Regions from separate parts of the Aeromicrobium sp. A1-2 genome, predicted to be linked through region 2. Evidence: predicted binding sites of a transcription regulator. Region 2 holds the regulator's gene; each other region holds the start of a gene.

Region 1 (10,592 bases), 1.7 Mb from region 2:
GCCGAACCGCTCGGCGAACTCGCTCGCAGACTCGCGGCTGCGCGATCCCACCGCCGTCAGCTCGTTGCCGTCGGCCAGCGCCAGATCGGTCGCGAAGGACTCGGCAATGTGTCCAGTGGCCAGGATGCCCCAGCGAATGGGTCGATCTGCTGCAAATTCAGTTGCCATGACTTCATCATGGCAAATGACACATGTGTAGTTCGTGTTCTAGGATCAGGGCATGAGCGCCGTGGAGAAGTCGAACGCCGGAAGTCCGGCCGCCGTCGAGACGCTGTCTGATCGCGATCGCGAGATCCTGGCCCTCGAGCGCCTGTGGTGGCAGTACGCCGGCGCCAAGGAGCAGGCGATCCGCGACAAGTTCGACATGTCGGCGACCCGCTACTACCAGGTGCTCAACGCGTTGATCGATCGTGAGGATGCCCTCGCCTTCGATCCGTTGCTGGTCAAGCGCCTTCGTCGATTGCGAGCCCAACGCCAGCGCAGCCGCTCGGCCAGGCGTCTCGGCATCGACCTCTGAAGGTCCAGATGGATCATCGCCGGACCCCGAGCCGCAAGGCGTACGTGCCCGCCAGCTGGTTCATCGTCCTGACCGTGCTGCTGTGCGTCGGAGCGGCAGGCTGGCTCGGTTGGCTGCTTGTCGACCAGGACGAGGACTCGACGAGCGCCGACCCCGCGCCGATTGCCACGACAGCGACGACCCCTGTGCCGACAGCCACCGAGACTGCCTCGGCCGCGCCAGCGACGACCCCGGCACCTGCTGAGACCACCGAACCCGTGATCGACCGCACGGCGCCGGTGTCGGTGCTCAACAACACCACGATCGGCGGTCTCGCCGACACATTCGCCGTCACGGTGCGCAAGGCCGGCTGGAATGTCGTCGGGATCGGCAACTGGCGAGGCGCGATCTCCAGCAACACGGTCTACTACCCGCCGGCACTCGCCGAGCAGGGGCGGCGGCTCGGCGATGACGTCGGCATCGACCGGATCCTGCCGAGCGTGTCGCCGATGCGGACGGACCGCTTGACGGTCATCTTGTCCGGCCCGCAACAATAGGAAGATGTCCGGAACCACCCGCGCCGCTGTGATCTCCGATCCCCGCGGCACCCTGCTCGCTCTGGACTTTGACGGCACTCTGGCCCACATCGTCGACGATCCGACCCAGGCCTACGCCCATGCGAGCTCGGTCGCTGCTCTCGCGCACCTCGGCCGGGTGCTGGGACAGGTTGCGATCGTCACGGGTCGCCCTGTGCGGCAGGCGCTGGAGCTCGGCGGATTCGTCGGGGTCGAGGGCCTGGAGCGGCTCATCATCTGCGGGCAGTACGGCGCCGAGCGGTGGGACGCGGCGACCGGGGTCACGATCGAGCCCGAGCGTTCCGAGGCGATCATCCGCCTCGCCGAGACGCTGCCGGACTGGCTGGAGCAGCGAGGAGCGCACCACGTGCGTATCGAGGACAAGGGCCTCGCGATCGCGGTACACACCCGCGGCATCGACCCTGAGGTGCTCCACGATCTCGCCGAGCCGCTCGCGGAGCTGGCCGCCGGACTCGGCCTGGCGGTGGAGCCCGGCCGTCAGGTCATCGAGCTGCGGGCGCCAGGCACCGACAAGGGGGACGTCGTCCGCGCGTTGGTCGCCGAGGTCGGCGCCCGCCAGGTCATCTTCGCCGGCGACGACCTCGGCGACCTGCCCGCCTTCGACGCGGTCGATGACCTGCGTGGGTCCGGCGTCCGGGGGCTCCTGATCTGCTCGGCCTCGAACGAGCAGGATGCCCTCGTGGCCCGGGCAGACGTGGTCCTCGACGGACCGGATGCAGTGGCGGGCTGGCTCGAAGAGCTGGCCGATGAGATCTGAGTCGGTTCCGGTGCTGCCGCACACGCCCTGGACTCGGGTGCGGACGGTGCTCAACTGGCTCAACCTCAGCACGCCGCTCGGGCTGCTGATCGCGCGGATCGGCGGTGCGACGATCGTTGGCCGCGGCCGTGGAACGTACCTCGCCACGGGCTATCGCTACGGTTTCCCGGTCGCCGGCGCGTTCACGATCGGCAGCGTCATCACCAGCAAGCACGATGTCGACCACCTACGCGACCGGCCCGCGCTGCTGCGACACGAGGACCGGCACTGCACCCAGTACGCCTTCGTCCTCGGGGTCGCGATGCTCCCGCTGTACTTCCTGTGTGTCGGGATCTCGTACGCGATCGCGGGAGATCACTCGTCGTACAACCCGTTCGAGCGGCTGGCCAACCTCGCGGACGGCGACTATCCGCCTCCGGCGACGCGATTCTCCCGCCACCACTGACGCGGCCCTTGGCCGTCCAATGAGACGGGCCCGTCCAACATGTGGACAGAGTGGACACATCGTGAGACGCGTCCTACATTGGAGTCACTCATCACGAGGGGTAGAGGGATACGGCCCTACGACACCCCAGCAACCAGTCGGTCAGCGACCAGGTGCTCAATCCGTCCCGGGCGACAGCCGATCCGGGAAAGATGACCTGGAGGATCGCGTGACCGTCACTGCTCAAGAAGTCGCACCGACAACCACCCGCCCCGCGATTCGCGAAGGCGCCTTCGGCAATGCCGTTGAGCTCGTCTGCCGCGAGTGCGGCACGACCAAGGAGCTCGGCCCGCACTACGTGTGTCACGAGTGCTTCGGGCCACTTGAGATCCGCTATGACTTTCCGGTCATCACCCGGGAGCAGATCGAAGCCGGGCCGAGCAACATCTGGCGCTACAAGGCGCTCCTCCCCGCCCCCGACGACATCGAGCTCAGCCCGAACCTCGAGCCCGGCTACACCCGGCTGCTGCGTGCGGACAACCTGGCCGCAGAGCTGGGTCTGGCAAAGCTCTGGGTCAAGGACGACAGCACCAACCCGACCAACTCGTTCAAGGACCGCGTCGTTGCGTGTGCGCTGAGTGCTGCGCGTGAGTTCGGAAGCACGGTCTTCGCGTGTCCGTCGACCGGCAACCTGGCCAATGCGGTCGCTGCCGCTGGCGCGCGCGCGGGGATCAGGACCGTGGTGTTCATCCCCAGCGACCTCGAGACCCCGAAGCAGATCAACTCCGCGGTCTACACCGAGAACCTCGTGGCGGTCGACGGCAACTACGACGATGTCAACAAGCTCGCCAGCGAGATCGCGGGCGAGGAGGAAGGCTGGGCCTTCGTCAACGTCAACGTCCGTCCGTTCTATGCCGAGGGCTCCAAGACGCTCGGGTACGAGATCGCCGAGCAGCTCGGCTGGCGCCTGCCCGACCAGATCGTCATCCCGGTCGCATCGGGCTCTCAGCTCACCAAGGTCCACAAGGCGTTCCAGGAGCTCATCTCCCTCGGCCTGGTCGATGACAAGCCCTATCGCGTGTTCGGTGCCCAGGCCACCGGCTGCTCGCCGGTCTCCGAGGCGTTCCGCGAGGGATGGGACGTGGTCCGGCCGACCCGGCCCGACACGATCGCCAAGTCGCTCGCGATCGGCAATCCGGCCGATGGCGTGTACGTCCTGGACATCTGCCGCGAGACCGGTGGGGCCATCGCGGACATCTCTGACGACGAGGTGCGCGAGGCGATCGTGCTGCTCGCCCGCACCGAGGGGATCTTCACCGAGACGGCCGGCGGCACCACGGTCGGCGTGCTGAAGAAGCTGGTCCAGACCGGGCTGCTCGACCCCGAGCTCGAGACCGTCGTCATCAACACCGGACACGGCCTCAAGACCCTCGACGCGGTCACCGGCCTGGTGGGCCCGGCAGCAACCATCGCCCCCACGTACGAGGCCTTCGTCGCCTCCGGCATCGTCTGATCCCCAGAACATCTCAAGGAGCACCGTGAGCATCAACGTCCGAATCCCCACGATCCTGCGCACCTACACGGGCGACCAGTCACAGGTCGCCGCCGACGGTGGCACGCTGGCCGAGGTCCTCGACTCGCTGGAGGGCAGCTTCCCCGGCATCAAGGCACGAGTCGTCGACGAGCAGGGCAAGCTGCGCCGTTTCGTCAACATCTATGTGGCCGAGGAGGACGTGCGCTTCGCGCAGGGACTCGACACCGCTACGCCGGCCGGAACCCAGGTCTCCATCATCCCGGCCGTGGCCGGTGGGTGCTGAGCCTGGGTGACGCGGTGGCCGGGCTTGCCCGGCCGTGGCCGGTGGGTGCTGAGCCTGGGTGACGCGGTGGCCGGGCTTGCCCGGCCGTGGCCGGGGGGTGCTGAGCCTGGGTGACGCGGTGGCCGGGCTTGCCCGGCCGTGGCCGGTGGGTGCGCAGCCTTGTAGGCTCTGCGAATGAGCCCCTCGGCAGGTGGGGTTCGTCGGGTAACAGGTGGGAGTGGCGGCATGGTGCAAGGCACCGTCAAGTGGTTCAACGCTGATAAGGGCTACGGCTTCATCGAGGTCGAGGGCCAGGACGACGTCTTCGTCCACTGGTCCAAGATCGCGTCAGACGGCTACAAGACTCTCGAGGACGGCCAGAAGGTCGAGTTCGAGGTGGTCGACGGGCCCAAGGGTCGCGAGGCTCACGAGGTCATCGCGCACTGAGTCCAATGAAAGAACCCGGTCCGGGGGGACCGGGTTCTTTCATGTCTGGCGACCCCACCAGGTATATGACACTTGCCATGTCACATCGACACTGACATACTCCCGGTATGTTCATCTCCGCGTCCGACCCCGCCACTGCCCCAGTCGGTGGTGCAGAGCTCGGCCAGGTCATCGGTCTGTCCATCGCCGCCACGCTCGTCACGGGCGTGCTGCTCGTGATCGCATGGGCGCACCGCACCCACCGCATCGAGTGGTTCGACCGGCTCGGCAGCGCGCTGGGCCGCCGCACGGGGGAGCCCGGCTGGTCCACGATCCCGACGGTGTTCGTCGCGAGCTCGTTGATCGTCGCGCTGCTGGGCTTCATGTGGGACGTCAGCCTGCACGCCGGACGTGGCCGGGACGCTGGCCCGCTGGCCAACCCGGCCCACTACCTGATCCTGTACGGCCTGTTCGCGCTGTTCATCGCGGGCATGTCGGCGGTCGTCTATCCGCGTGACGGCGAGAAGCCCGGCATCGCCTCGGTGCGCATCACCCGGCACTGGTACGCCCCCGTCAGCGGCATCTTCATCGCCGCCTGCGGACTGTACGCCCTGATCGGCTTCCCGCTCGACGACGTCTGGCACCGCCTCTTCGGCCAGGACGTCACGCTGTGGGGACCGACGCACCTGATGCTGATCGGTGGTGCCGGACTATCGACGGCGGGCATCATCTTGCTCAATCGTGAGGCCGAGATCGCGATGCGGCTGAAGGGTCGGGAGGTCCCGGTCTGGTTGCGCACCGTGATGGTCTCGACGGCCTTCGGCTCGCTGCTGATCGGGCTGTCGGTCTTCCAGGCCGAGTTCGACTTCGGCATCGCGCAGTTCCGCCTGGTGTTCGCCCCGATGATGATCGCCGCTGCGGCGGGCCTGACCCTCGTCGCCGCGCGGTTGTACGTCGGTCCCGGCGCCGCGATCGCCGCTGTTGTGTTCTTCCTGCTGATGCGCGGGATCATCTCCTTCGTCGTCACCGACGTCATGGGCCAGGCCCACCACGTCTTCCCGCTCTACCTCGGCAGCGCAGTGCTGATCGAGCTGCTGGCCCTGTCGAGGCTGAAGGACAAGCCGCTGTGGTTCGGTGCCGTCGGCGGTCTGCTGATCGCGAGCGTCGGTGGCGTCATCGAGAAGCTCTGGAACGACGAGGTCTTCCAGTTCCCGTGGCCGCGCGACATCTGGGCCGAGGGCCTGGCGATGTCCGTGCCCGTCGGAATCGCCGCAGGCCTGTGCGGCGCGCTGTTCGCACTGGGACTGCAGGGTCGCCCGCCGGCCAAGAACGTCGGCCGGGTCATCGTGACCGCCTCGGTGCTCGTGACCGCGCTCGCCGTCGCGAACGGGCTGCACGCGACGGTCCCCAGCAACGCCTCGGCCGACTTCGCGCTGACCCAGGTTGGCACCGCAGCGAACCCCGAGGTCACCGCCAAGCTCACGGTCACTCCGGCCGACCTGGTCGACGACAACCCCACCTGGGTCCAGATCACCGCATGGCAGGGCGGCGGCGCAGGCGTCGTGACCGATCGTCTCCGACGTACCGGCCAGAACACCTGGGAGTCGACCAAGCCGGTCCCCGTAGGCGGCAACTGGAAGACGCTGCTGCGCGTGCAGGACGGCCGGACGCTCGCGGCCGTGCCGATCTTCCTGCCCGCCGACGCGCCGCTTGACGTCGGCGAGGTCCCGGCCTCGGCGACCTTCACGCGGGAATTCGTGCCCGAGATCGACATCCTGCAGCGGGAGCGCAACGGTGACGGCCCGGCCTGGATGTGGGGCGTGGCCAACATGGTCGTCCTGCTCTGCAGCCTGGGGATCGTCCTGGGCATCTCGGTGGCCGTCTCGCGGGTTGCTCGCAAGATCGAGGAGTATGAAGCCGCTGAGTCCGAACAGACCCCTACGCTGACGTCATGACGCCGGCCGGAGACCAGCTCCTCGCGCACCACGCGGCACTTCTGGCGATTCCGGCCCTGGTGCCGGCGGTCGTCGTCGTGGGTGTCGTGCTCTACATCGCGCGCAAGGACCGCAGGGAAGAACAAGCCGAGCGCGATCTCATCGACCGCGCCTTCGACACCGAGGAGAACGAGTGAAGATCGTGTCAGCCCTGTGCGCCTGCGTCCTGCTGCTTGCAGGATGTGGTGGCTCGAGCTCCGCCGACGAGGCGCCGGCGGAAGACGGTTCGACGTCGACCGCGGCGCCGACCTCCACAAGTCCGTCGCCGGCCCCGACCGATGCCGGAGTGACAGTCGACATCGTGCTGAAGGGCGGTGCCGTCACGCCACAGGGCAAGCGGATCGACGTCCGGGTGGGTCAAAAGGTCACGCTCCACGTCACGAGTGACGCCGACGAGGAGCTCCACGTCCACTCCGACCCGGAACACGAGTTCGAGGTGTCCGCCGGCGACGACGAGTCGTTCTCGTTCACGATCGACACCCCGGGACAGGTTGCGGTCGAGGCCCACCACCTCGACGTCACGATCGTGCAGCTCGTCGTTCGTCCGTGATCCACACTCACGGCCTCGGCGGGTCGACCGACCTGCCGATCCCCTTCCTCTACGCGATGGTCGGCGCCTCATGGGCGCTGACCATCTCGTTCGCGGTGCTGGCCCTGGCGTGGAAGGAACCGAAGTTCGCCGGTGAACCGGCGCCTCGCGAAGCTCCACCGCGTCGGCGGTGGCTCGCGATCGTGGGGCTGCTGCTGACCGGTTGGGCCATGGTGGCGCTCTTCGCGGGACCGTCGGACTCGGGCAACGGCGGGGTCGGCGCGCTCTACATCTTCGTGTGGGTCGGGCTGGTCCCGTTGGCGCTCGTCGCCGGTCACATCTGGCGCGGCCTGTCCCCGTGGCGGAGCCTGACCGGTCGGTGGCCTGGGCTGTGGGCCTATCCCGAGCGACTCGGCTACTGGCCCGCGGTCGCCGGACTGTTCGCGTTCGTGTGGCTCGAGCTCGCCTCGCCCGACCCCGGCAGCATCGCCGCGGTGCGTGCCTGGGTTGCCTGCTACGTCGCCATGATGCTCCTGGGTGGTGTGGCGTTCGGTCAGCGCTGGTTCGACCGGGCCGACCCGTTCGACGTCTACAGCGCGATCATCGCCAAGCTGTCGCCGTTCGTACGGGACGGTCGCTGGGTCCTCCACAACCCGCTGCGAAGTCTGCCGTCGATCCCGGTCGAGCCTGGTCTCGTCGCGGTGCTTGCGACGCTGCTGGGCTCGACGGCGTACGACAGCTTTTCGGCGTCGTCGTTCTGGCAGAGCAGGACGCTGGCAACCTGGCAGCACACCGTGACCCTGCTGGCCTTCTGCGTCGTGGTCGCTGCGCTGTTCGTCCTCGCCGGACGGGCGACGGGAGGCGTCAGCGGGCGGGAGCGGCGAGCGCTGCCGGGCCGGCTTGCGCACTCCCTGGTGCCGATCGTCGTGGGCTACGTCTTCGCCCACTACCTGACCTACCTGATGGAGAAGGGGCAGACCGCGTTCTTCGCGTTGCTCGACCCGCTCGGCCGCGGGTGGGCGCCGTTGGGTGACCCGGCGACGGCATACGTCCTGTCCGAGCACACCTCGATGCTCGCCGCGCTCAAGGTGACCTTCGTGGTCGTCGGCCACGTCCTCGCCGTCATCGCCGCGCACGACCGGGCTCTGGCCCTGTTGCCGAAGGAGCACCGGCTCAGCGGGCAGCTGGCCATGCTGGTCCTGATGGTCGCCTACACGTTCACGGGCCTGTTCCTCCTCTTCTCCGTCTGAGTCCGCCAGATGTGGGCACTTTCGGGCGTTTCGGACCTCTGGAAGTCACGACAAGTGCCCACATCTTGTCGGGATGGCGTACGCAATGGGACCGATTCCGTCCACCTGATTGCGCGACGTTGATTAGCACTCGTATGATGAGAGTGCTAAGACAGCAGATCAGACCGATGAGGTTGTGGGCTGCGGCGAGAAGGGTTCGCCACACGCCGCAGCCGTCCGTCGCGGGCATCGCCTGATCACCCACTCGACAACCAAGTCGGAGAAAAGTACTTATGGCAAAAACCATTGCTTTCAACGAGGAAGCCCGTCGCGGCCTCGAGCGCGGAATGAACCAGCTCGCTGACGCCGTGAAGGTCACGCTCGGCCCCAAGGGTCGCAACGTCGTCCTGGAGAAGAAGTGGGGAGCCCCCACGATCACCAACGACGGTGTCAGCATCGCCAAGGAGATCGAGCTCGAGGATCCCTACGAGAAGATCGGCGCCGAGCTCGTCAAGGAGGTCGCCAAGAAGACCGACGACGTCGCTGGTGACGGCACCACGACCGCCACGGTCCTCGCTCAGGCCCTCGTCCGCGAAGGCCTGCGCAACGTCGCGGCCGGCGCCAACCCGATGGGCCTCAAGAAGGGCATCGAGGCCGCCGTCGAGGCCATCAGCGCTCAGCTGCTCGGCATGGCCAAGGACGTCGAGACCAAGGAGCAGATTGCTTCGACCGCCTCGATCTCCGCTGCTGACACCACGGTCGGCGAGATCATCGCCGAGGCCATGGACAAGGTCGGCAAGGAAGGCGTCATCACGGTCGAGGAGTCGAACACGTTCGGCATCGACCTTGAGCTCACCGAGGGTATGCGCTTCGACAAGGGTCACCTGTCGGGCTACTTCGTGACCGACGCCGAGCGCCAGGAGACGGTGCTGGAGGATCCCTACATCCTCATCGTCAACTCCAAGATCAGCTCCGTGAAGGACATGGTCCCCGTCCTGGAGAAGGTCATGGCCGCCGGCAAGCCGTTGGTCATCATCGCCGAGGACGTCGACGGCGAGGCTCTGGCCACGCTGGTCGTCAACAAGATGCGCGGCACCTTCAAGTCCGTCGCCATCAAGGCGCCCGGCTTCGGCGACCGTCGTAAGGCCATGCTGGCCGACATCGCGATCCTCACGGGTGGCGAGGTCATCAGCGAGGAAGTCGGACTCAGCCTGGAGACCGCTGACCTGACACTGCTCGGCACGGCTCGCAAGGTCGTCACGACCAAGGACGAGACCACGATCGTCGAGGGCGGCGGTTCGGACGAGCAGATCCAGGGTCGCGTCAAGCAGATCAAGGCCGAGATCGAGAACAGCGACTCCGACTACGATCGTGAGAAGCTCCAGGAGCGTCTCGCGAAGCTCGCCGGTGGCGTCGCCGTCATCAAGGTCGGCGCAGCGACCGAGGTCGAGCTCAAGGAGCGCAAGCACCGCATCGAGGACGCCGTCCGCAACGCCAAGGCGGCCGTCGAAGAGGGCATCGTCGCCGGTGGTGGCGTCGCACTCGTGCAGGCTGCTGCTGCGGTCTTCGAGAAGCTCGAGCTCACGGGTGACGAGGCGACGGGTGCCAACATCGTGCGCGTCGCAGCTTCGGCCCCGCTGAAGCAGATCGCGATCAACGCTGGTCTCGAAGGTGGAGTCGTCGCCGAGAAGGTCGCCAACCTCCCGGAGGGCCACGGACTCAACGCGGCCACCGGCGAGTACGTCGACCTGATCGCGGCGGGCATCATCGACCCGGCCAAGGTCACGCGCTCGGCGCTGCAGAACGCAGCTTCGATCGCGGCACTGTTCCTCACCACCGAGGCCGTCGTCGCCGACAAGCCTGAGCCTGCTCAGGCCGGCGGAGGCGCCCCGGACATGGGTGACATGGGCGGCATGGGGTTCTAGTCACCCCGCGTTGACGAGGCAACTCGCCAGCAGACCCAGCGAAGGCCCCCACCGTGTGAACGGGCGGGGGCCTTCGTGATTCGCCGGGCGACCGCGACACTGGTGGCGTGACTCAGGTGACGGGACTGCTCCTCGCGGCCGGTGCGGGTACACGGATGGGTCAGCCCAAGGCTCTCGTGGAAGGCGCTGGCGGTGTGCCGTGGGTGGTGTCCGCGGCCCGGATGCTGGCGGCGGGGGGCTGCGACCGCGTGGTCGTGGTGATCGGCGCGGCGGCGGACCTGGTCGAGACCGCCCTCGAGTCAGAGCCCGTCTGGGTGGTCCGGGCGACCGACTGGGCCGATGGCATGTCCGCGTCGCTGGCGGCAGGCCTGCGCGCCATCGACGACGATGAGGCGGTTGCCGCCCTCGTGCACCTGGTGG
Region 2 (10,592 bases):
CCTCGTCGAGGATGATGAACGCATCGTTGAGCGTGCGACCGCGCATGTACGCCAGCGGTGCGACCTCGATGACGCCCGATGTCAGCAGCTTGGGGATCGTCTCAGGATCGATCATGTCGTGGAGCGCGTCGTACAGCGGCCGCAGATAGGGATCGATCTTCTCGCCGAGGGTGCCGGGCAGGAAGCCCAGGTGCTCGCCGGCCTCGACCGCGGGCCGGGTCAGGATGATGCGGGTGACTTCCTTGGCCTGCAGGGCCTGGACCGCCTTGGCCATCGCCAGGTAGGTCTTGCCCGTGCCGGCCGGGCCGATCCCGAACACGATCGTGTGATTGTCGATCGCGTCGACGTAGCGCTTCTGGTTGACCGTCTTGGGTCGGATCGTACGGCCGCGGTTCGACAGGATGTTGAGGCTCAGCACTTCGGCGGGCTTCTCCTCGGTCTCGGCGCGCAGCATCGTGATGCTCCGCTCGACGGTCTCGCGGGTCAGGTTCTGGCCCGTACGCACGATCGTCACGAGCTCGTCGAGCAGCCGCTCGACCAGTGCGGCCTCGGCCGGCGAGCCGGTCACCGTGATGGTGTTACCGCGGGCGTGGATGCGTGCCTCGAAGGAGTCCTCGATCAGACGCAGGAAATCATCGGCCGGGCCGAGCAGGGCAACTGCCGGAACGCTCGACGGGATCTCGAAGGCGTGAGCAGGCGTGGTGTCATCAGTCATGTGGTCTCAATCGTACGCAATTGCCGCGTCGGCGCGCTAATTCCCGATCACCCGGGTGGCCATCCGAGGCCACGCCCGGCCAGGACGTGCGCGTGGCAGTGGAACACCGTCTGGTGCGCATCCGCACCGGTGTTGAACACGAGCCGGTACGAGCCGTTGCCCGCTCCCTCGGCGATCTGCTTGGCCTCGGAGAGCAGAGCGATCGTCGCTTCGGCGTCCGCGGCCGCAAGCGTGCCGATGTCCGGCTCGTGCCGACGCGGGATGACCAGGACGTGCGTCGGCGCCTGCGGGTCGAGGTCACGGAAGGCAACGGTGTGCTCGGTCTCGGACACGATCTCCGCAGGGATGTCACCCGCGACGATCTTGCAGAACAGGCAGTCCGGGTCAGTGGTCAGACTCATTTGAACGCATCCTTCAGCTTACCGAAGACACCTTTGTGATTGCTCGCGATCAGCGCCTCGGGGCGCTCCTCCTCGCGCAGCTTGGCCAGCTGCTCCAGGAGGCTGCGCTGCTCCTCGTCCAGGCGGCCGGGCGTCTCGACCACGACCTGCACCTTGAGGTCGCCACGGCCGGGACCGCGCAGCCGAGGTACACCGAATCCCTTGATCGTGAGGGTGTCGCCGGACTGCGTGCCGGGCGTGACGTCCAGCTCGACCTGGGTCGTGCCCTCCTCGGGCTCGGGCAGATCGGCCTCGAGCGTCGGCAGGTCCAGGTGCGTGCCGAGCGCCGCCGCCGTCATCGGCAGGGTGATCTGGCAGAAGAGCTGATCGCCCTTGCGCTGGAACACCGGGTGGCGGGCGACGTTGATCTCGAGGTACAGGTCCCCGGCCGGACCACCGCCGGGCCCGACCTCGCCCTCGCCGGTCAGCTGGATGCGGGTGCCCTGGTCGACACCGGCCGGGATCGTGACCGAGATGGTGCGGCGTGACCGCACGCGACCCTCACCCGCGCACTCGGGGCACGGATCGGGAATGACCGAGCCGAAGCCGTGGCAGGTCGGGCAGGGTCGTGACGTGCGGATGTCGCCGAGCAGGGATCGCTGGACGTGCTGCACGTCGCCGTGCCCGTGACACGTGCGACACGTGACCGGCTCGGAGCCGTTGGCCGCCCCACTGCCCTCGCAAGTCGTGCAGGCCACGGCGGTGTCGACCTTGATCTCGTGGGTAGCGCCGAATGCAGCCTCGGCGAGGTCGACATCGAGCCGCAGCAGGGCATCCTGCCCACGCTGCGAGCGGGACCGCGGACCGCGACCGGCGTTCTGGCCGAAGAAGGCGTCCATGATGTCGTCGAAGTTGAAGCCCTGGTTGCCGAAGCCACCGCCACCCCCGTTGTTGCTCAACGGGTCGCCACCGCGGTCGTACGTCGAGCGCTTCTGCGGGTCCGAGAGCACTTCGTAGGCGATCGTGACGTCCTTGAAGCGGTCCGAGGCATCCGCTGCGTCGTTGACGTCGGGGTGCAGCTGGCGCGCGAGCTTGCGGTACGCCTTTTTGATCTCGTCAGCGCCAGCGTCGCGCCCGACGCCGAGTGTTGCGTAGAAGTCCTGTGCCATAAGTCCTAGGTGCCCTTAATCAAGTCGAGTGAATCAAGTCGAGAGGTCAGTTGTCGGCCAGCATGCGACCGACATAGCGGGCGACGGCGCCCACGGCGGCCATCGTTGCGGGATAGTCCATGCGGGTCGGCCCGACGGTGCCGAGGGTCGCGAGGGCTTGTTCGTCCAGCCCGTACGCGGTCGACACGACGGCCGTGCTGGCAAGGCTTTCATGACCCGTCTCGCTGCCGATACGGACCGTCAGCCCACTCGTCGCCTCACCCAGCAGCTTGAGCAGCACGACCTGCTCCTCGATCGCCTCGAGGACCGGCTTGATCGCCGTATCGAAGTCGCTGCCGAAGCGGGCCAGATTGGCCGTGCCGCCCACCGCGATGCGCTCGTCGGAGCGCTCGTTGGAGAACGTCTGCGACAGGGTCGTGACGATCGAGGTGACGATCGGCCGGTCGTTCGGGTCGAAGGTCTGGATCAGGTCGGCAAGCCGGAGCGACGCCTCCGGGAGTCGCTGACCCACCGTCGCATGGGTGATGCGTGAACGCATGTCGCTGATCAGGTTCTCGCCGGGTGTCGAGACCAGCTCGATGATGCGCTGCTCGACCCGGCCGCTGCTGGTGATGACGACGAGCAGGACCCGTGCGCCCTCCAGCGCCACGATCTCGATGTGGCGGACCGTCGAGCGGGTCAGCGACGGGTACTGGACGATCGCGACCTGGTTGGTCAGCTGCGCCAGGACTCGCACGGAACGCTGGACGACGTCATCGACATCGACCGCCCCGGTCAGGAACGTCTCGATGGCTCGACGCTCGGCCGCCGACAACGCCTTGACCGACCCGAGCCGGTCGACGAACATCCGGTAGCCCTTGTCGGTCGGGATGCGTCCCGCGCTCGTGTGCGGCTGCGTGAGGTAGCCCTCGTCCTCGAGAGCGGCCATGTCATTGCGGATCGTGGCCGGGGAGACACCGAGCTGGTGCCGGTCGAGCAGCGAGCGGGAGCCGACTGGCTCCTGCGTCGCGACGTAGTCCTCGACGATCGCCCGGAGGACGTCGATTCGACGGTCGTCAGACATCGCATCTCCTTCCGCGCGTCGTGCTGGCACTCTCACCGGTCAAGTGCCAGTCTAGCGAGGTGGGAGCAATTACGGAGAGTGCCGACGGAGCCATCGCCGTGCAGGGTGACGAGACATCGCTCACCTTCACCGCTTACGAGGTGCGCCTCGCGGACGGCACGACGATCGCGCACGAGTCGCGCGGTGGTGACATGTCCTCGGTCTGGGCGACCGACCTGGGTGGTGACTGGTTCGTCGAGGTCGCACACCTCGGCGACGGTCCGGCAGGCGGCGAGCTCGTCATGACCGTCAGCCACATCGGGCTGGACCAGACCCGTCGATGGGTCACGATCGGCGCACTGTGGGCCGACGAGCTGCCCGCGCACGTAGCGCCCAGCTGGCCCGTCGCGGTCGACCTCGCACTCGGACTCATGGAGGGCAGCCCGGAGATCCTCCCCGCCGCCGTCAGCAAGGACGACGTCGAGGCGCTGCACCAACGACTCCTCGGCGCGCTCCATGGTTGACCGCTACGGCGCCGACGTGCTGTCAGGCGACTGGAAGAAGCCCCCACGTGGGCGCACCGTCGAGGTCGTCGCCGAGCACGGCATGGTCGTCGAGGACGCCACCACCGGATTTTGCGGCGAGGTCATGGTCATCGAGAAGGATCTCGGGATGATGATCCTCGAGGACCGTCGCCTTAAGCGCCGGTCGTTCCCGTTCGGACCCGGGTTCCTGCTGGACGGCAAGCCCGTCAACCTGCGGCCTCCCTCGGCCAAGACCAAGGCCGCCTCGGGACGGACCGCATCGGGCTCCCGCGCGGTCGAGGGTGCCCGCGCACGGGTGGCCCTGCCGAGCCGCATCTATGTCGAGGGCCGCCACGACGCCGAGCTGGTCGAGAAGGTGTGGGGCGACGACCTGCGGATCGAGGGTGTCGCCGTCGAGTACCTCGGTGGCATCGATGACCTCGCCGCCATCGTCGACGACTTCGCGCCGGCGTCCGACCGCCGTCTCGGCGTCCTGGTCGATCACCTCGTGCCGGGCTCCAAGGAGACCCGCATCGCGCAGCAGGTCTCGTCGCGTGCCCACGTCCTGGTCGTCGGGCACCCCTACGTCGATGTCTGGCAGTCGGTCAAGCCCGATCGCCTCGGCATGAGCGCCTGGCCGGTCATCCCCAAGGGCACCGAGTGGAAGCACGGCATCTGCGAGGCACTCGGCTGGCCGCACCGCGACCAGGCGGACATCGCCCGCGCCTGGAAGCACATCCTGGGCCGGGTCGACTCCTACGCCGACCTCGAGCCCGAGCTCCTGGGCCGCGTCGAGGAGCTCATCGACTTCGTGACTGCTCCAGCCGACTGACCCGTCTCAATCGACGAGATCGCGCACGACGGCGTCGGCCAGGAGCCGGCCCGAGCGGGTCAGCACGAGCCGGTCGTCGGCCACGGTCGCCAGCTCACGCCTCACGATCCCGGCCACGGCACTGCGCGCGTCAGCACCCAGGCTGGAGAGGTCAAGCCCTGAGCGCAGTCGAGTCTCCAGCATGATCCGCTCGACCTCCGCCGTGGACCCATCGATTATCTCCCCGTCGTGCCGCGGCGACTCACCCCCGGTCAGCCTCTGGGCGTACGCCACCGGATGCTTGACGTTCCACCAGCGCTCGCCGTTGACGTGCGAGTGCGCCCCGGGTCCGATCCCCCACCAGTCGGCGCTGCGCCAGTAGAGCACGTTGTGGCGGCACTGGGCCGCTTCGTCGCGGGCCCAGTTGGACAGCTCGTACCACTCCAGCCCGGCGGCGGCGAACAACTCGTCGGCGAGGAGGTACTTGTCGGCGGTCTCGTCGTCGTCGGGCATCAGGACCTCACCGCGGCGGACCTTGCGGGCGAACGCCGTGCCGTTCTCGACGATCAGGGCGTACGCGCTGATGTGGTCGGGCTCCAGGGCGATCGCCTGCTCGACGCTGGCACGCCAGTCGGCCATCGACTCCCCCGGTGTGCCGTAGATCAGGTCGACGCTGAGCTGCTCGAAGCCGGCCTCGCGGGCCCAGCGGACGGCCTGCGGGACACCGGCCGGGTCGTGCGTGCGGTCGAGCGTCGCCAGGACGTGTGGCACGGCCGACTGGACGCCGAAGGAGATGCGGGTGAAGCCGCCAGCCTTCAGGATCGCCAATGACTCCGGGGTGACGCTGTCCGGATTGGCCTCGGTCGTGACCTCGACGTCATCGGTCAGCCCGAAGGTGTCGCGGATCGCATCCAGGACGCGGACCAGATCGTGCGAGGGCAGCTGGGTCGGCGTCCCACCGCCGAAGAACACCGTCTCGACCGGTGGTGCCGCAGCGCGCGCCCGGCCGGCCTGCCGCACCTCCAGGATCGCGGTGTCGGCGTACGAAGCGCGGGTGGCGCCCTCGCCGAGCTCGTCGGCGGTGTACGTGTTGAAGTCGCAGTAGCCACACCGGACGGAGCAGAACGGCACGTGCACGTAGACGCCGAAAGACCGCTCCCCCGACTGGGAGAGCGGTCCTTCGGTCGTTGGCACTGACTAAGCGTAGAAGCCGTCGAGGAGAGCCTTGTTGTTGGCTTCCACAACGTTGCGCTTGACCTTCATGCTCGGCGTGATCTCGCCGGACTCGATCGACAGGTCGTGATCGAGGATCGCGAACTTCTTGATCGTCTCCCACCGGTTGATCTTGGTGTTCAGCTCGTCGATCTGACCCTGGATGACATCGTGCATCTCCGGGGAGCTGACGACCTCGGCGTAGGACTTGTCGGCCATGCCGTGGCCAGCCGCCCACTCGGTCACCGCATCGGGATCAAGGGTGATCAGGGCGGAGCAGAAGTTGCGCTCGTTGCCGTGCACCACGATCTGGCTCGTCAGGGCGCTGATGCCCTTGAACGTGCCCTCGATGTGTGGCGGCGCGACGTACTTGCCACCGGAGGTCTTGAACAGCTCCTTCTTGCGGCCGGTGATGTAGAGGAACCCGTCCTCGTCCATGCGACCCTCGTCGCCGGTGTGGAGCCAGCCCTCCGCCGTCAGCGTCGAGGCGCTCTCGGCGTCGAGGTTGTGGTAGCCACGCATGACGTGCGGACCCTTGATCAGGATCTCGCCGTCCTCGGCGATCCTGGCCTCGCTGCCGGGGAACGCCAGCCCGACCGAGCCGAGCTTGAAGTTGTCGGGCTGGTTGACGAAGGCGCCGGCCGAGTTCTCGGTCAGGCCGTAGCCCTCGAGGATCAGGACGCCCGAAGCATGGAACCACTCGGCGATGTCGGGCGACAGCGCCGCAGCGCCGGAGATGAAGAAGCGGACGCGACCACCGAAGCGCTCACGCACCTTGGAGAACACGAGCTTGTCCGCGACAGCGAACTTGGCCTTGAGGACCGGCGACACGGTCTTGCCCGAGCGGATCGCCCGCGAGTGCTCCAGGCCGACGCCCTCGGCCCACTTGAAGATCTTGAGCTTGGCGCCGCCCTCGGCCTCGGTCATGCCGACGATCCGGCCGTAGGCCTTCTCGAAGATGCGCGGCGCGGCGCCCATGAAGGTCGGCTTGACGATCGCCAGGTTGTCGACGATCCGCGGCACGCGGCCGTCGATCGCCGTGGCGAAGCCGATCGCGAGCTGGGTCGAGAGCAGCACCTTGCCGAACGAGTGGGCCATCGGCAGCCAGAGGAACTGCAGGTCGTCCTCAGACAGGATGTCGGCGGCGACCATGACAGCGCCCTCGTACACCCACCCGTCGTGCGCCAGGCGTACGCCCTTGGGACGGCCCGTCGTCCCCGAGGTGTAGATCAGGGTCGCGAGCGAGTCCTTGGTCGTGGCTGCGACTCGCTCCTCGATCGCGGTGGGGTGCTCGGCTAGGTAGTCGGTGCCGAGCTGTTCCAGCTCGGCGAAGGTGATGACCCAGTCGCCGTCGCCCGTGCCGTCGAACACGACAACCTTGACGATGGAGGGGAGCTCGGAGTGCTTCTCACGCAGCTTGGCGACCTGCTCGTCGTCCTCGGCGAACACGACACGGCTGTCCGAGTCGGCCAGGATGTAGGCGACGTCCCCCGCCATCGTCGTGGGGTAGACCGTCGTCGTCGCTCCGCCGGCAGCCATGATCGCGAGGTCGGACAGGATCCACTCCAGGCGGGTGCCTGACGCGATCGCGACACGCTCCTCGGCCTGGATGCCCAGCGACACCAGACCCGCGGCGAGCCGCGTGACGCGTTCCCCGGTCTGGTCCCAGGTCAGGGACTGCCAGACCTCCTTCTCGTCGGGATAGCGGAAGGCCTCGCGAGGCCCGCTCTGCTTGACCCGGTCATAGAAGAGGGCTGAGACGCTGGAGGCCCGATTCTCGATGACTGCAAGCTGTTCGGGAGTGGCGACTGGAGCTGGCATGCGGTGGTCCTTCACGTACGTACTGGAGGAATGTGTTGCCGGTCACCCTAACCTACCCCGCAGTAGGCTCATCGCCTCGTGGCTCGATGCGCCGCACCGCTTGAACGCCCGCGTGCCGTCGGGCCTGGAATGCGACGGAGATACCCTGCTCGCATGGATCTCGGCAGCGTTCTCGGTCGCGCCTTCGCCGGTGGAGCTTCGGAGCTTCCCGAGGACACCACGGCCACGCGCATCCTGGATGCCGCCGTCTCGGAGTGCGCTTCACGCGGGATCGGCGCTCTCACGATCGACGGCGTCGCTCGTCGAGCCGGCGTCAACCGGGTCACGATCTATCGCCGGTTCGGCGATCGTGACTCGATGCTCCAGGCGATGACCTTGCGGGAGGGCCGCCGTATGGCCGAGGGCATCCTCGTGGCCATCTCGGGCGTCGAGGAGCCGGCCGACCAGCTCGTCGAGGCCTTTGTCGCGGCGATGCGGCTCGCCGAGGCCCATCCGGTCATACGCCGGACGGCCGAGTTCGAGCCGCAGGACCTCATCGCGGCGGGGTTGGCCGACGGCGCCGCGCTCCTGGTGCTCGGCAGCACGTTTATCGCCGCGGGCGTGCGGCGGGCGCAGGCGGACGGCGTGGCGATCCACCTCGATGCCGACCAGGTCGGCGAGACCATGGCTCGGCTGTTCGCGTCGTTCATCCTGCTGCCCGCCCAGCACGCGATCGACGTCCGGTCCGCCGACGGCGCACGCGCGTACGCACGACAGACTCTGGTGCCGCTCGTCCTCGGGGTGCCCGGCCCGTAACGCCGACCTCTTGACGCGATGCAACACTTGCGTCAGTATCTGTTGCATGACTTACACGGTGGCGCCGCACGCTGACCATGGAATCTTCGGTCCGGACTCGGTGACCTGGAAGGTCTACCGATTCCCGACATCGGTCTCGGTGGGCTTCCAGCGCACGGCACTGACCGAGATGCTCGATCCGTTCGTCGTGGCCTCGGTCGACGACTCCGGTTCCCTCCGCGACCGTCCAGCGGTTCGCTACGACCGCACACTGCAGTACACCGGGACGCTGGTTTTCGGCGGCAGCGCCGCCGCGGTGGAGGCCGCCGACACCCTCATGCGCATCCACACCCACGTCCGCGGCGTGGAGCCCTTGAGCGGCACCCCGTACGACCCCAACGACCCGGCCGGCCAGCTGTGGATCCACCTGACGCAGTGGCACTCGGTGCTCTACGTCTACGAGAAGTTCGGTCCTGGGCCGCTCAGCCCGCAGGAGGATGAGCAGTACTGGGCCGAGTGCCGGATCGCCGCCGCGTTTCAGACGATCGATCCGGACACCGTGCCGCGCAATCGCGCCGAGATGCGCGCGTACTACGACCGGGTCCGACCCGAGCTCGCTGCCAGCCCCGCCGCAATCGAGCACGTGCGGATCATTCTCGACACGGCCAACACGGTGTTCAGCGCAGCGCCCGGTCGGCTTCGCGTTCTCCGGCCCGCGCTGGACCTGCTCGCCCGCAAGGCGACGATCGCGACGTTGCCGCGATGGATGCGCGCGCAGCTCGGGATCCGGCAGGGGGCTGTGACCGACGTGGTCGTGACGGCGTTGCTCCGTCCCATGTTCCGGATCGCCGCACGACGCCCGCAGATCATGACCGAGATGCTGCGGACCGTCTCACCACTGGCCTACCCCGTGATCGCTCCGGTGGCCCTCGACGTGTCGCCGCTGAACTCCGAGACGGTCCCGGTCGACGAGGCATGGCGCCGAGCCGGACGGCCCACACCGCGCGAGCAGTACCTCAGCAGCCAGGTCGACCGCGAGGCCGTCGCGGCACGCTGACTCCGGGGGTGGGGCTCACCGCGTGCTCGAGCCCTGCCTGCGGCGCCCGGCCAGCCTGCGCTTCACGAACGCCGCGAGGCGGGGCTCCTCGTCCAGCCGGCTGATCAGATCGCGCTCGGTCGTCAGCGCGCGGAACACCAGGCCGACCGTCAGGTCGTGATCGCGCTGCTCCACGACCTCGATGGGATCTCCGGACCGGACGCCGCCGGGCTCGATGACACGGAGGTACGGACCGGGGCGACCGTGCTGGGTGAACCGTTTGACCCACTGCTCCTGGTCCACGAAACCCTGGAAGACCGAGCACGGGATGCGCACACCGGAGATCTCGAGCAGAGCCTCGCCCACGCGCCACCGGTCGCCGACCCTCGCCTCGTTGAGGTCGATCCCCTGCGTCGTCAGATTTTCCCCGAACCGTCCTGCCGGCAGCTCGACACCGGTGATCTGTTCCCAGGCCGTCAGGTCCTCCCGCGCATAGGCGTAGACCGCCTGGTCGGGGCCGCCATGGTGCTGCAGGTCGGCGATCTCGTCCGGACCGACACCGAACGGGTGGACGTGGACCGCCCCCTCGACCGGACGCTTGTCGATAGCGGTACGCCGCAGGTGTCCCCACGGCACGTCCACGGTCTGCCCGACGTTGACCGATTCCACCTGTGCCATGTGGCGACCCTATCGGCGCCGGAGACCTCCCGCGTGACCGGAAGGTCAGCCCGCTGGCGGAGGGGTGTCGGGGTCGAGCGCCGCGTCGAACGCCGCCGACGTCCGCCGCTCGTGCTCCTTGAAGCTCAGACCCGGATCGGACCTGTCGAAGCGGACCTTGCCGCTCTTCGCCTCGATCTGGAGCAGGACACGCTGGCCGGGTCTGGGGTGCCAGAAGTCCGAGTAGTTCCCTTCCTTGACCGCCGCACGGTAGGGCGCACCGGCGGCCGGCACGACCTCGACGACGAACTCACGCCGCACCGAGCTGCCGTGCTCGGCCACAGATGCACCCGTGACCCGCGACTCGACCACGGTCCCGGTTGCTGCTTCCCACGTCTTGCCGAACATCAGGCCTCCTCGGTCTGGGCAGACTCACCCTAGACCCGAAAAG
Region 3 (10,592 bases), 570 kb from region 2:
CATCGAGCGGCCACGAATCGCACGGTCATGCCAGCGGTCAGCAGGGCCGGCCGCTGGCGCGTGACGTCCCACATCTGCACGCCAGTGCGGCCGATCAGCTGCCAGCCGCCCGGCGACTCTCGCGGGTAGACGCCGCTGAACTCGCCGGCCAGCCCGACCGCACCGGCCGGGACCCGCGATCGGGGTGCGTCGCGGCGGGGGACGTGCAGCCGTGGATCGCCGTCGACGAGGTAGGAGAACCCGGGTGCGAACCCGCCGAAGGCGACGGTCCACGGGGTCGCGCCGTGCGCCTCGACGACCTCCGCCGTACTGAGCCCGGTGAATCGGGCGACCTCGTCAAGATCCGGCCCGTCATACACGACCGGGATGTCGACCTGCTCGGGATCGGCGCGACCTGGCTGGTCCGTGGGTGTCGTGCGACCCACCAGGACGCGCAGGTCCGACGGCGTGCCGCGAAGCAGGACGGTCCGCGCCCCGAGGACGGCCTCCGCGTGGTCGTGCAATGCCGTGAACCAGGACTGCGCCTCGGCGAGCGACTCGCAGTCCAGCAACAGGGCGGTGTCGCCATATGGCACGGCCTTCACGGTCGGAGGCTCGCCAGCTCGGCCCCGGCGGCCTCGAGGCCCGAGCGGACGGCTCTGGCCAGGTCGAGCGCGCCGGGGCTGTCGCTGTGGACGCAGACGGATCCAACGCTGGCCATCAGCCGGACTGCCTGGGCGGCGACGGTGTCGGGGTCGTCGAGGACTGCGCCGGGCTCGGTGCGCGGCACGAGTCGACCGTGCGGAGTGTAGGCGCGATCGGCGAAACCCTCACGCACAACCGGAACGCCGGAGGCCTCGGCGACTGCCAGCGAGATGGCACCTGGCAGACCCAGCAGCGGCAGCGGCTCGGCGAGTGCGAGCATCGCGTCGACGACCGCGCGGGCCTGGCCGGCGTCGTGCGCGATCGTGTTGTAGAGAGCGCCGTGCGGCTTGACGTAGGCAACCCGTCCGCCGACGGATCCGGCGATCCGGTCGAGCAGCAGGATCTGCTCCAGAACCTCGGTCGTCAGCGCGTGGGAGGGCAGCGCGAGGTCTCGTCGGCCGAAGTTGTCACGGTCCGGATAGCCGACCTGCGCGCCGATCGCTACCCCCCGCTGCACGGCCGCCACACACGTCGCCCGCATCAGGTCAGGATCACCCGCATACGCGCCGCAGCACACGTTGGCGCTCGTGACGATGTCGAGGAGGGCGACGTCCTGGCCGGACTCCCAACGCGGCCACGACTCACCGAGATCAGCGTTGAGATCGATCCGCATGCACCGAGCCTAGCCCCGCTGGCGGGTGGGGTGGGAGTCGTTCAGAGCCGTTCGACCAGGAAGGCTCGGCCATCGCCCAGGACCCGCGTCATGATGACCGTCGCTGAGTTGGGCCCCTTGAGCTTGAGCCGCCGGATGACCTCCTCGGGCACGATGTCCACGCCACGCTTCTTGATCGTCAGCGTCCCGACCCGCCTGACCTGCAGCGCGGCCTTGAGCGGCTTCTCGCGAAACGGCAGCTCGTCGATGATCCGGAAGCCGCGTGCCAGCGGGGTGGGATGGGCGCCCTCGGACGCGACGTAGGCGATGTGGGCGTCGGGGAGCCAGCCGCCCAGCGTCGCCGCGAGCTCGCTGACCAGGCCCGACCGAATCACGGCGTCGTCCGGTTCGTAGAGGTAGGGACCGACATCGGCCACCGCGACCGGCTCCCCGGTGGCGACCAGTCCCGAACCGGACGGGAGGACCGTGGCCCGTCGGGTCGCCGAAGCAAACGGCGCGCCCCACAGGCAGGCCTCGACCAGGCTCCCGCGGTCGCTGACCCACTCGGCCTCGACGCCGTGTGGAACGGCGTCATGGGCCAGCCCGGGCATGAGCTTGGCGACGGCGCGGCCGGCGAGCAGGTGCCGCACCCAGTCCCACGGCGGCTGCAGGTCAGCGGTCGAGAAGGTGCGCCCACGGCCGTCGCGCCGGGCCGGATCCACGAACGCAACCTCCTCGGGCCCGATCGTCGTCTCCCGCACGTCCTCGCACACGACATGGCCGACCAGCTCGAGCGCACGAAGGTTGGCCTCGGCTATCGCCGCGCGCACGGGGGCCAGCTCGACCCCTCGGACCCGCAGACCAGCCCGAGCCAGGGCGATCAGGTCTCCTCCGATGCCACAGCCCAGGTCGACAACTTCCGTGGCGCCGTGCGCCGCGAGTCGCGTCGCGCGGTGGTCGGCGACGGACATCCGCGTCGACTGTTCCAGGGCATCGTGGGTGAAGTACATGCTTGCGGCGTCGTCGCCGAACTTGGCGACCGCCTTGCTGCGCAGGTGGTTCTGGGTCACGGCCGCCGCCACGAGTCCGGGCACGTACGTCTTGCGGAGCCGGGTACCGAGCGCAAGGTCCGACTCGACCCCGGCACGTGCGGAGATCTCGGCAAGAAGCAGCTGGCCTGCCGGGGAGAGCAGCTGCTCGAACGTCTCAAGATCCATGAGGTGACCATAGCGAGGAGCGAAGCGACGGGAACCGCACCGCGTGAAGCGCAGAGAAGTACGCGCTGGGGAGCGTGCCGGATTAGCAGTCCCTTGGGTCGAGTGCCAGCGGCGTGCTAGATTTCGTATTGGCACTCTCGCTATGAGAGTGCCAAGCATCGGTGAGTACGACCCCCGCGACGGCGTGCCCACCAGCGTCCACTGTTCCACCCGCCTGAAAGGGGAGGTCGACACGTGTCGGTCACCATCAAGCCGCTCGAAGACCGTCTGGTCATCCAGGCCGTCGAAGCCGAGCAGACCACTGCATCAGGTCTGGTTATCCCGGACACCGCCAAGGAGAAGCCGCAGGAAGGCAATGTCATTGCCGTCGGACCCGGTCGGGTCGACGACAACGGCAACCGCGTTCCGATCGATGTCGCCGTCGGCGACAAGGTCATCTTCAGCAAGTACGGCGGCACCGAGGTCAAGTACGACGGCCAGGAGTACCTCATCCTGTCCGCTCGTGACGTCCTCGCTGTCGTTTCGTGATCTGATGCCCCGGCGCCCCCACAGTGGGGCGCCGGGGCCTCTCACGTTTCCAGTCGCACCCACATTTTTCGAAAGAAGCTGACATGCCCAAGATCCTCGAATTCGACGAGAACGCCCGCCGCTCGCTCGAGCGCGGCGTCGACAAGCTCGCCAACACCGTCAAGGTCACGCTCGGCCCCAAGGGTCGCTACGTCGTGCTGGACAAGAAGTGGGGCGCCCCCACGATCACCAACGACGGTGTGACCGTCGCCCGTGAGATTGAGCTCGACGACCCGTTCGAGAACCTCGGCGCCCAGCTGGCCAAGGAAGTCGCCACCAAGACCAACGACGTCGCCGGTGACGGCACGACGACCGCGACCGTGCTCGCCCAGGCGATGGTCCACGAGGGCCTGCGCGCCGTCGCGGCCGGCGCCAACCCGGTCGGCCTCAAGAAGGGCATCGAGGCTGCTGTTGCAGCAGTCGTCGAGCAGCTCCACTCCGTCGCTCGCGACGTCGACGACATCAAGGACATGACCGACGTCGCGACGGTCTCGTCGCGCGACGCCGTCATCGGCGCCTTGATCGCCGAGGCCTTCGACAAGGTGGGCAAGGACGGCGTGATCACCGTCGAGGAGTCCAACACGATGGGCACCGAACTGGAGTTCACCGAGGGCATGCAGTTCGACAAGGGCTACCTGTCGCCGTACATGGTGACCGACACCGAGCGCATGGAGACGGTCCTTGACGATCCGTACATCCTGGTCAACCAGGGCAAGATCTCCTCGGTCAGCGATCTGCTGCCGATCCTGGAGAAGGTCGTCCAGGCCGGTAAGCCGCTGTTCATCATCTCCGAGGACGTCGACGGCGAAGCGCTCTCGACCCTCGTGGTCAACAAGATCCGTGGCACCTTCACCTCGGCTGCCGTCAAGGCGCCGGCTTTCGGTGACCGTCGCAAGGCCATGCTGCAGGACATCGCGACCCTCACCGGAGCGCAGGTCGTGACGCCCGACGTCGGCCTCAAGCTCGACCAGATCGGCCTCGAGGTGCTCGGCACGGCTCGCCGCGTCGTCATCACGAAGGACAACACGACGATCATCGACGGCGGCGGCGACAAGGCCGAGGTCGACGGACGTGTCAGCCAGATCAAGGCCGAGATCGACTCCAGCGACTCCGACTGGGATCGCGAGAAGCTCCAGGAGCGCCTCGCCAAGCTCGCCGGCGGCGTCTGTGTCATCAAGGTTGGCGCGGCCACCGAGGTCGAGCTCAAGGAGAAGAAGCACCGCATCGAGGACGCCGTCTCGGCGACTCGTGCAGCGATCGAAGAGGGCATCGTCGCCGGCGGCGGCTCGGCTCTCGTCCACGCTGTGTCGGTGCTCAACGACAACCTGGGCCTCACCGGCGACGAGGCTGTCGGTGTCCGCATCGTCCGAATCGGCGCGGATGCCCCGCTGGAGTGGATCGCCCGCAACGGCGGCGTCTCCGGCGAGGTCGTCGTCAACAAGGTGCGCGAGAGCGGCCAGGGCTACAACGCGGCCACCGAGGAGTACGGCGACCTCGTCGCGCAGGGTGTCCTCGACCCGGTCAAGGTCACGCGCTCTGCGCTCGCCAACGCCGCGTCGATCACCGCGATGCTGCTGACGACCGAGACGCTGATCGTCGAGAAGCCCGCCGAAGAAGCAGAGGGCGCGCACGCCGGTCACAACCACTGACCTGCGTACGTCGTGAGGCGGGCCGTCCCTTCGGGGACGGCCCGCCTTTCTCGTTCCGGATACATTCGAGCGATGACCGCCACCACGCACGACTTCGACGGCGTACGTGCGGAGCTCGAGCTCCCGCCCGCGGCCGAGACCGACCGCTTCCCGCCGGACGTCCTCGCCGAGGCGAAGCTGATCGCCGCAGCGCCGCGTGACGACCTCGAGGACGCGACCGCCGTTCCGTTCGTGACGATCGACCCGACGGGCGCCATGGACCTGGACCAGGCGGTTTTTCTGGAGCGCGTGGGCGCCGGCTTCAGGGTCCACTATGCGATCGCCGATCTGGGCACGGCGATCCCGCCGGGCGGCGCGGTCGACATCGAGGCGCGACGCCGCGGCCAGACGATCTACCTCCCGGACGGTCGTGTCCCGCTGCACCCGCCCGTCCTGTCCGAGGGCGAGCTGAGCCTGCTGGCGGACGTGGACCGCGCTGCTGCGGTCTGGACCATCGAGGTGGGTGCCGATGGCGCTGCTGGCACGGCGTCCGTACGCCGCGCGCTGGTGCGATCGGTCGCGCAGCTGGACTACGAAGGGGTCCAGGCGTCGTTCGACGCCGGCACGCCGCATCCCTCGATCGAGCCATTGGCCGATCTGGGCAGGCTCCGGCTCCAGGTCCGGGTCGACTGCGGCGCGATCGAGCTGGCGCTACCGGAGCAGGAGGTCGAGCAGGTCGACGGTGGCTGGAAGGTCGTGATGCGGATCCGTACCGACGTGGATGCGTGGAACGCGGAGATCTCACTCCTGACCGGGATGTCCGCTGCGCAGCTCATGATCGAGGCGCAGATCGGACTGCTCCGAACCCTGCCGCGCGCGGACCACCGGGCCGGAATCGACTTCCTCCGCACAGCCAGAGCGCTGGGGGTGCCGGTGCCTGACGGTGCGACGCCGGCGCAGGTCATCGCAGGCCTCGACCCTGGCCGGCCCGCCGCGATCGCCGTGATGACCGACGCGACCCGCCTGCTCCGTGGCGCCGGCTACGAAGCATTCGACGGTTCACCGCCCGAACAGGCTGACCACGCCGGGATCGGCGGCCCCTACGCCCACGTCACGGCACCATTGCGCCGGTTGGCCGACCGATTCGGCACCGAGGTCTGCCTGGCTCTGTGCGCTGGCCGTCCGGTGCCCGAGTGGGTACGCGATGCGCTGCCCGCGCTCCCGGACATCATGCGGACCTCGGACCGGCACGCCTCCGCGGCTGATCGGGCGTGCATCGACCAGGCCGAGGTGTGGATGCTCGAGGGTCGGGTGGGGGAGACCTTCGAGGGCGTCGTGGTGCACGCGGACGACAAGGGTGGCGAGGTCATGCTGGTCGACCCGCCCGTGATCGCGCGGTGCGTCGGGCCGGGTCTGGAGGAGGGTGCGGAGGTCAGCGTGAAGTTGAGCCGTCTGGAGCCTCAGGAGCGGGAGATCGAGTTCACCCACGGCGGTGGACGCCCGACCTCGCCCGAAGCCGGCCTCAGCTAGGAAGAAAGGCGTCGGTGCTCAAGGCCGTCGAGCACGATGTCGAGCTTGCGGGCGTACCAACCGCGTCCACGCCAGACCTCTTCGGTGTCGTACGCCTTGAGGACCGGCAGCCGGGGACCGTTCTCGTGCTGCGCCTCGATCTTCTGGAGGCGTCGCATCTCGGCCGATGCCGTCAGGGCGAGGGTGATGACGAACTCCACCGATACGGCGGCGTCCTCGAGCACGAAGTCCTGGCTCTGAAGCGTCTCGATGTAGGACTGGATCCGGTCCTCGACCGAGCGAGGGGATCGCGGCGCGCTCAGGGCCGCCGAGTCAAGACCGTGGTGGTCCTGGCACATCTGCCAGATCGTCTCACCGATGCCGCGGAGCAGATCTCGCCACGGCAGTCCGGCGTCGGGCCAGTCGGCGCCCAGGATCGCCAGGTCGAGCGCACGGACGAGTAGATCGTCTCGATCCTCGACATATCGGTAGAGGCCGGAGTGGGCCACACCGAGCCGTCGGGCTACCGACGGCATGCTGAAAGTGGCGACCCCATCGTCGAGGGCGGCTTGTGCGATGACCTCGACTGTGAGGCCCCGTGGGCGTCCTGGCTTGCGGTCCATCCGACGATCATACCTGCGGTACGGGTCACGACCGGTAGCATTTACTACTCAGTCAGCCTGCGGACGCGCGCTGGTCGGTCGACTTCGTTCGGGCGATACCATTGCGGCATGGAGCAGACGGGTATTCCTGACAAGTTCGCATCCCTCGGACTCACGTACGACGATGTGCTCCTGCTGCCGGGTGAGACTGATGTGATCCCCAGCGAGGTCGACACCACGGCGCGCCTGACCCGGGGCCTCAACCTGCGTATTCCGCTGCTGTCGAGCGCGATGGACACTGTCACCGAGTCGCGCATGGCGATCGCCATGGCACGCGAGGGCGGTATCGGCATCCTGCACCGCAACCTGTCGATCGAGGACCAGTCCTATCAGGTCGACCTGGTCAAGCGGACCCAGACCGGCATGATCCCCAACCCGGTCACGATCAACCCCAAGGCAACACTCGAGGAGCTCGACGAGATCTGCGGCGAGTACCGCGTCTCGGGCCTGCCCGTCGTCGATGCAGACAACAAGCTCCTCGGCATCATCACCAACCGCGACCTGCGATTCGTGCCGGTCGCCGAGTGGGCAACCCGCACGGTGCACGAGATCATGACGCCGATGCCGCTCATCACGGGTCCCGTCGGCATCAGCCGTGAAGACGCGTCATCCCTGTTGCGGGCGCACAAGCGCGAGCGGCTCCCGATCGTCGATGCCGAGGGGCACCTCGCCGGGCTCATCACGGTCAAGGACTTCGTCAAGTCCGAGCAGTACCCGCTGGCCAGCAAGGCCGAAGACGGCCGATTGCTCGTGGGTGCTGCGGTCGGCTTCTTCGGCGACTCGTGGGAGCGCGCCAACTCGCTGCGTGAGGCCGGGGTCGACGTCATCGTGGTCGACACGGCCCACGGCCATGCCCGTCTGCTGCTGGACATGGTGCGCCGGATCAAGGGCGACCGTGCCTTCGACAGCGTGGAGATCATCGGCGGAAACATCGCCACCCGAGCCGGCGCGCAGGCCCTGATCGACGCCGGCGTTGACGCCGTCAAGGTTGGTGTCGGCCCGGGCTCGATCTGTACGACGCGTGTCGTTGCAGGCGTCGGCGTACCGCAGATCACGGCAGTCTACGAGGCCTCGCTGGCCTGCGAGCCCGCTGGCGTACCCCTGATCGCCGACGGAGGCCTGCAGTACTCCGGCGACATCGCCAAGGCGCTGGTCGCCGGCGCAGACACCGTCATGGTCGGCTCCCTGCTGGCCGGCTGCGAGGAGAGCCCCGGCGAGCTGATCTTCATGAACGGCAAGCAGTACAAGAGCTATCGCGGCATGGGCTCGATCGGCGCGATGGCCTCGCGCGGCAAGCAGTCGTACTCCAAAGATCGCTACTTCCAGGCCGACGTCGTCAGCGACGACAAGATCGTCCCCGAGGGCATCGAGGGACAGGTCGCCTACCGCGGTCCGCTGTCAGCGGTCTCGCACCAGCTGATCGGCGGCCTGCACCAGTCCATGTTCTACGTCGGGTCGCGCACGGTCCGCGAGCTCAAGGAACGCGGCAGGTTCGTCCGGATCACCACGGCGGGGCTCAAGGAGAGCCACCCGCACGACATCCAGATGACCGCAGAGGCCCCCAACTACGCATCCCGCTAGACCGAAGGTCGCGCCGCCGAGCGTGGTGCGGTCCACGGCAGGTTCGTCCACCGTTAGCCTCGTGACGTGACCAATCGCAACGTTGCCGTATTTATCGACGCCGAGAACCTGTTCAAGGGCTACGGCAAGCTCCAGATCCCCGATGTGTCGATGGACGACATCCTCGACCAGCTGGAGAAGGCCGCCTCCCGGGAGGCCGGCGCCGGCAGTATCGCGCTGTCCCGGGCCTACGCCGACTGGGGCGCCCTCGGCATCGACGACTACCGTCGCGACGTCGAGCGCAGCGGGGTCGAGCCGATCCAGGTCTTCTCGGTCGGCAAGGCCGACAAGAACGCCGCCGACATCGTGCTGGTCGTGGACTGCCTGCGCGCGGCCGCCGACCTGGAGCACCTCGAGGTCTTCATCATCGTGTCCGCGGACGGCGACTTCGTCCCGCTCGTCCGGCGACTGCACGAGCTCGACAAGTACGTCATCGGCGCGACGCTGGCAGAGCACCCGGTGAACTCGGTGCTCGAGAAGGAGGTCGACCAGTACGTCGCCCTCAAGGCTAAGCCGATCCCGCCGGCCGCGGCGCTCCAGGCGATCTTCTCCGCCGATCCGGTGTCGTCGATGGCAGCCCCGGCGAAGAAGGCCGCCAAGAAGCCCGCCAAGAAGGCCGCGGCCGTCGCGGAGCGGCCGCAGAAGCAGGAGCAGCCCAAGCGGCAGCAGACGCCCAAGCAGGAGCAGCCCAAGAAGCAGGCGCCGAAGCAGGAGCAGCCCAAGAAGCAGACCGGCGGCAGGAACCAGGAGTCGGCCAAGAAGCCGGGCAAGGCCAGCTGGCACGAGATGGCCAAGGACATCTCGGTCGTCCACGCTGGTCCGGCGAAGTCCCCCGAGGACTACAAGACGATCGTCAAGCAGGTCCTGTCGGACTCGAAGGTCCGGAGCTTCTCGGACAAGCTCGCCAACGAGGGCGGCACCCTGCCGATCCTCGCGATGGCGATCAAGGCGGCCGCTCCACAGCTCAGCCCGTCGGATGCGCGGGTGAGCACCTTGTCGAGGGCGCTGCGGTTCGCGCTGGCCGGCACCCAGTACGCCCTGGCCCGCGAGAGCGATGACGTGCAGCCCGTCCTGGTACGCCGCGCGGCCAATCCGGCCGGCATGTTGTCCGACCTCTCGTTGGACGACATCGAGCGAGGCGTCCAGTAGTCCGCGAGCACCACTAGGCTGTACGCATGGCAGACATCGAGATCGGCACGGCCAAACGGGGACGCCGCGCGTACTCCTTCGACGACATCGCGATCGTGCCGAGTCGGCGCACGCGTGACCCCGAAGAGGTCTCGACGGCGTGGCAGATCGACGCCTACCGTTTCGAGCTCCCGGTCATCGCCGCCCCGATGGACTCGGTCATGAGCCCCGAGACCGCGATCGCCCTCGGCAAGCACGGTGGCCTGGGTGTCCTCGACCTCGAGGGACTGTGGACCCGCTACGAAAATCCGGAGAAGCTGCTCGACGAGGTCGCCGGCATCGAGGGTGCCCTGGCGACCAAGCGGCTCCAGGAGATCTACGCCGAGCCGATCAAGGCCGAGCTCATCACAGCCCGCCTGCAGCAGATGCGATCATCCGGTGTCACGGTGGCCGGGTCCTTGTCCCCCCAGCGAACTAAGCAGTTCGCCGATGTCGTGGTCGATGCCGGCGTCGACCTGTTCGTCATCCGTGGCACGACCGTCTCGGCCGAGCACGTCTCGGGCCAGACCGAGCCGCTCAACCTCAAGGAGTTCATCTACGAGCTCGACGTCCCGGTCATCGTGGGCGGCTGCGCGACCTACCAGGCCGCCCTGCACCTGATGCGCACCGGAGCGGCCGGGGTGCTGGTCGGCTTCGGTGGTGGCGCCGCGCACACGACCCGTAGTGTGCTGGGCATCTCGGTGCCGATGGCGTCTGCTGTGGCTGATGTCGCGGCAGCGCGCCGGGACTACCTCGACGAGTCCGGCGGCCGCTACGTCCATGTCATCGCCGACGGCTCGATCGGCCGCAGTGGCGACATCGCGAAGGCGATCGCGTGCGGTGCCGACGCCGTCATGATCGGCTCGCCCTTCGCCCGCGCCGTGGAGGCGCCGGGTCGTGGCTTCCACTGGGGGGCCGAGGCGTGGCACCCCGACCTGCCGCGTGG

What was found. The regulator HrcA, encoded in region 2, represses chaperone genes, less so after heat shock. The targets are predictions, from matches to a motif close to TTGGCACTCGNNNNNNNCGAGTGCCAA.
Region 1: groL (chaperonin GroEL) is a predicted target of HrcA. The motif match lies at 8,392-8,418, and genes of this name have one in related genera.
Region 3: groES (co-chaperone GroES) is a predicted target of HrcA. The motif match lies at 2,622-2,648, and genes of this name have one in related genera.

Annotation. Positions count from the first base shown of each region.
Region 1 is NZ_CP027482.1:2,621,128-2,631,719, reverse strand. It holds gene C6I20_RS12830 (Gfo/Idh/MocA family protein) at 1-168, opposite strand, end outside; gene C6I20_RS12825 (DUF3263 domain-containing protein) at 221-517, shown strand; gene C6I20_RS12820 (LytR C-terminal domain-containing protein) at 526-1,053, shown strand; gene otsB (trehalose-phosphatase) at 1,058-1,849, shown strand; gene C6I20_RS12810 (hypothetical protein) at 1,839-2,294, shown strand; SAM riboswitch class I at 2,380-2,492, shown strand; gene thrC (threonine synthase) at 2,551-3,786, shown strand; gene C6I20_RS12800 (MoaD/ThiS family protein) at 3,812-4,090, shown strand; gene C6I20_RS12795 (cold-shock protein) at 4,316-4,516, shown strand; gene C6I20_RS12790 (hypothetical protein) at 4,624-6,450, shown strand; gene C6I20_RS12785 (hypothetical protein) at 6,447-6,626, shown strand; gene C6I20_RS12780 (hypothetical protein) at 6,623-7,039, shown strand; gene C6I20_RS12775 (hypothetical protein) at 7,036-8,268, shown strand; gene groL (chaperonin GroEL) at 8,541-10,172, shown strand; gene C6I20_RS12765 (NTP transferase domain-containing protein) at 10,280-10,592, shown strand, end outside.
Region 2 is NZ_CP027482.1:925,809-936,400, reverse strand. It holds gene C6I20_RS04545 (PhoH family protein) at 1-715, opposite strand, end outside; gene C6I20_RS04540 (HIT domain-containing protein) at 763-1,116, opposite strand; gene dnaJ (molecular chaperone DnaJ) at 1,113-2,264, opposite strand; gene hrcA (heat-inducible transcriptional repressor HrcA) at 2,311-3,327, opposite strand; gene C6I20_RS04525 (hypothetical protein) at 3,387-3,830, shown strand; gene C6I20_RS04520 (DUF3097 domain-containing protein) at 3,823-4,662, shown strand; gene hemW (radical SAM family heme chaperone HemW) at 4,669-5,835, opposite strand; gene C6I20_RS04510 (long-chain fatty acid--CoA ligase) at 5,839-7,674, opposite strand; gene C6I20_RS04505 (TetR/AcrR family transcriptional regulator) at 7,828-8,469, shown strand; gene C6I20_RS04500 (oxygenase MpaB family protein) at 8,516-9,505, shown strand; gene C6I20_RS04495 (MOSC domain-containing protein) at 9,521-10,162, opposite strand; gene C6I20_RS04490 (hypothetical protein) at 10,208-10,549, opposite strand.
Region 3 is NZ_CP027482.1:355,446-366,037, forward strand. It holds gene C6I20_RS01780 (biotin-dependent carboxyltransferase family protein) at 1-3, opposite strand, end outside; gene C6I20_RS01785 (allophanate hydrolase subunit 1) at 1-584, opposite strand, end outside; gene C6I20_RS01790 (LamB/YcsF family protein) at 581-1,297, opposite strand; gene C6I20_RS01795 (class I SAM-dependent methyltransferase) at 1,339-2,493, opposite strand; gene groES (co-chaperone GroES) at 2,728-3,021, shown strand; gene groL (chaperonin GroEL) at 3,105-4,709, shown strand; gene C6I20_RS01810 (RNB domain-containing ribonuclease) at 4,782-6,218, shown strand; gene C6I20_RS01815 (TetR/AcrR family transcriptional regulator) at 6,215-6,820, opposite strand; gene guaB (IMP dehydrogenase) at 6,929-8,440, shown strand; gene C6I20_RS01825 (NYN domain-containing protein) at 8,507-9,628, shown strand; gene C6I20_RS01830 (GuaB3 family IMP dehydrogenase-related protein) at 9,655-10,592, shown strand, end outside.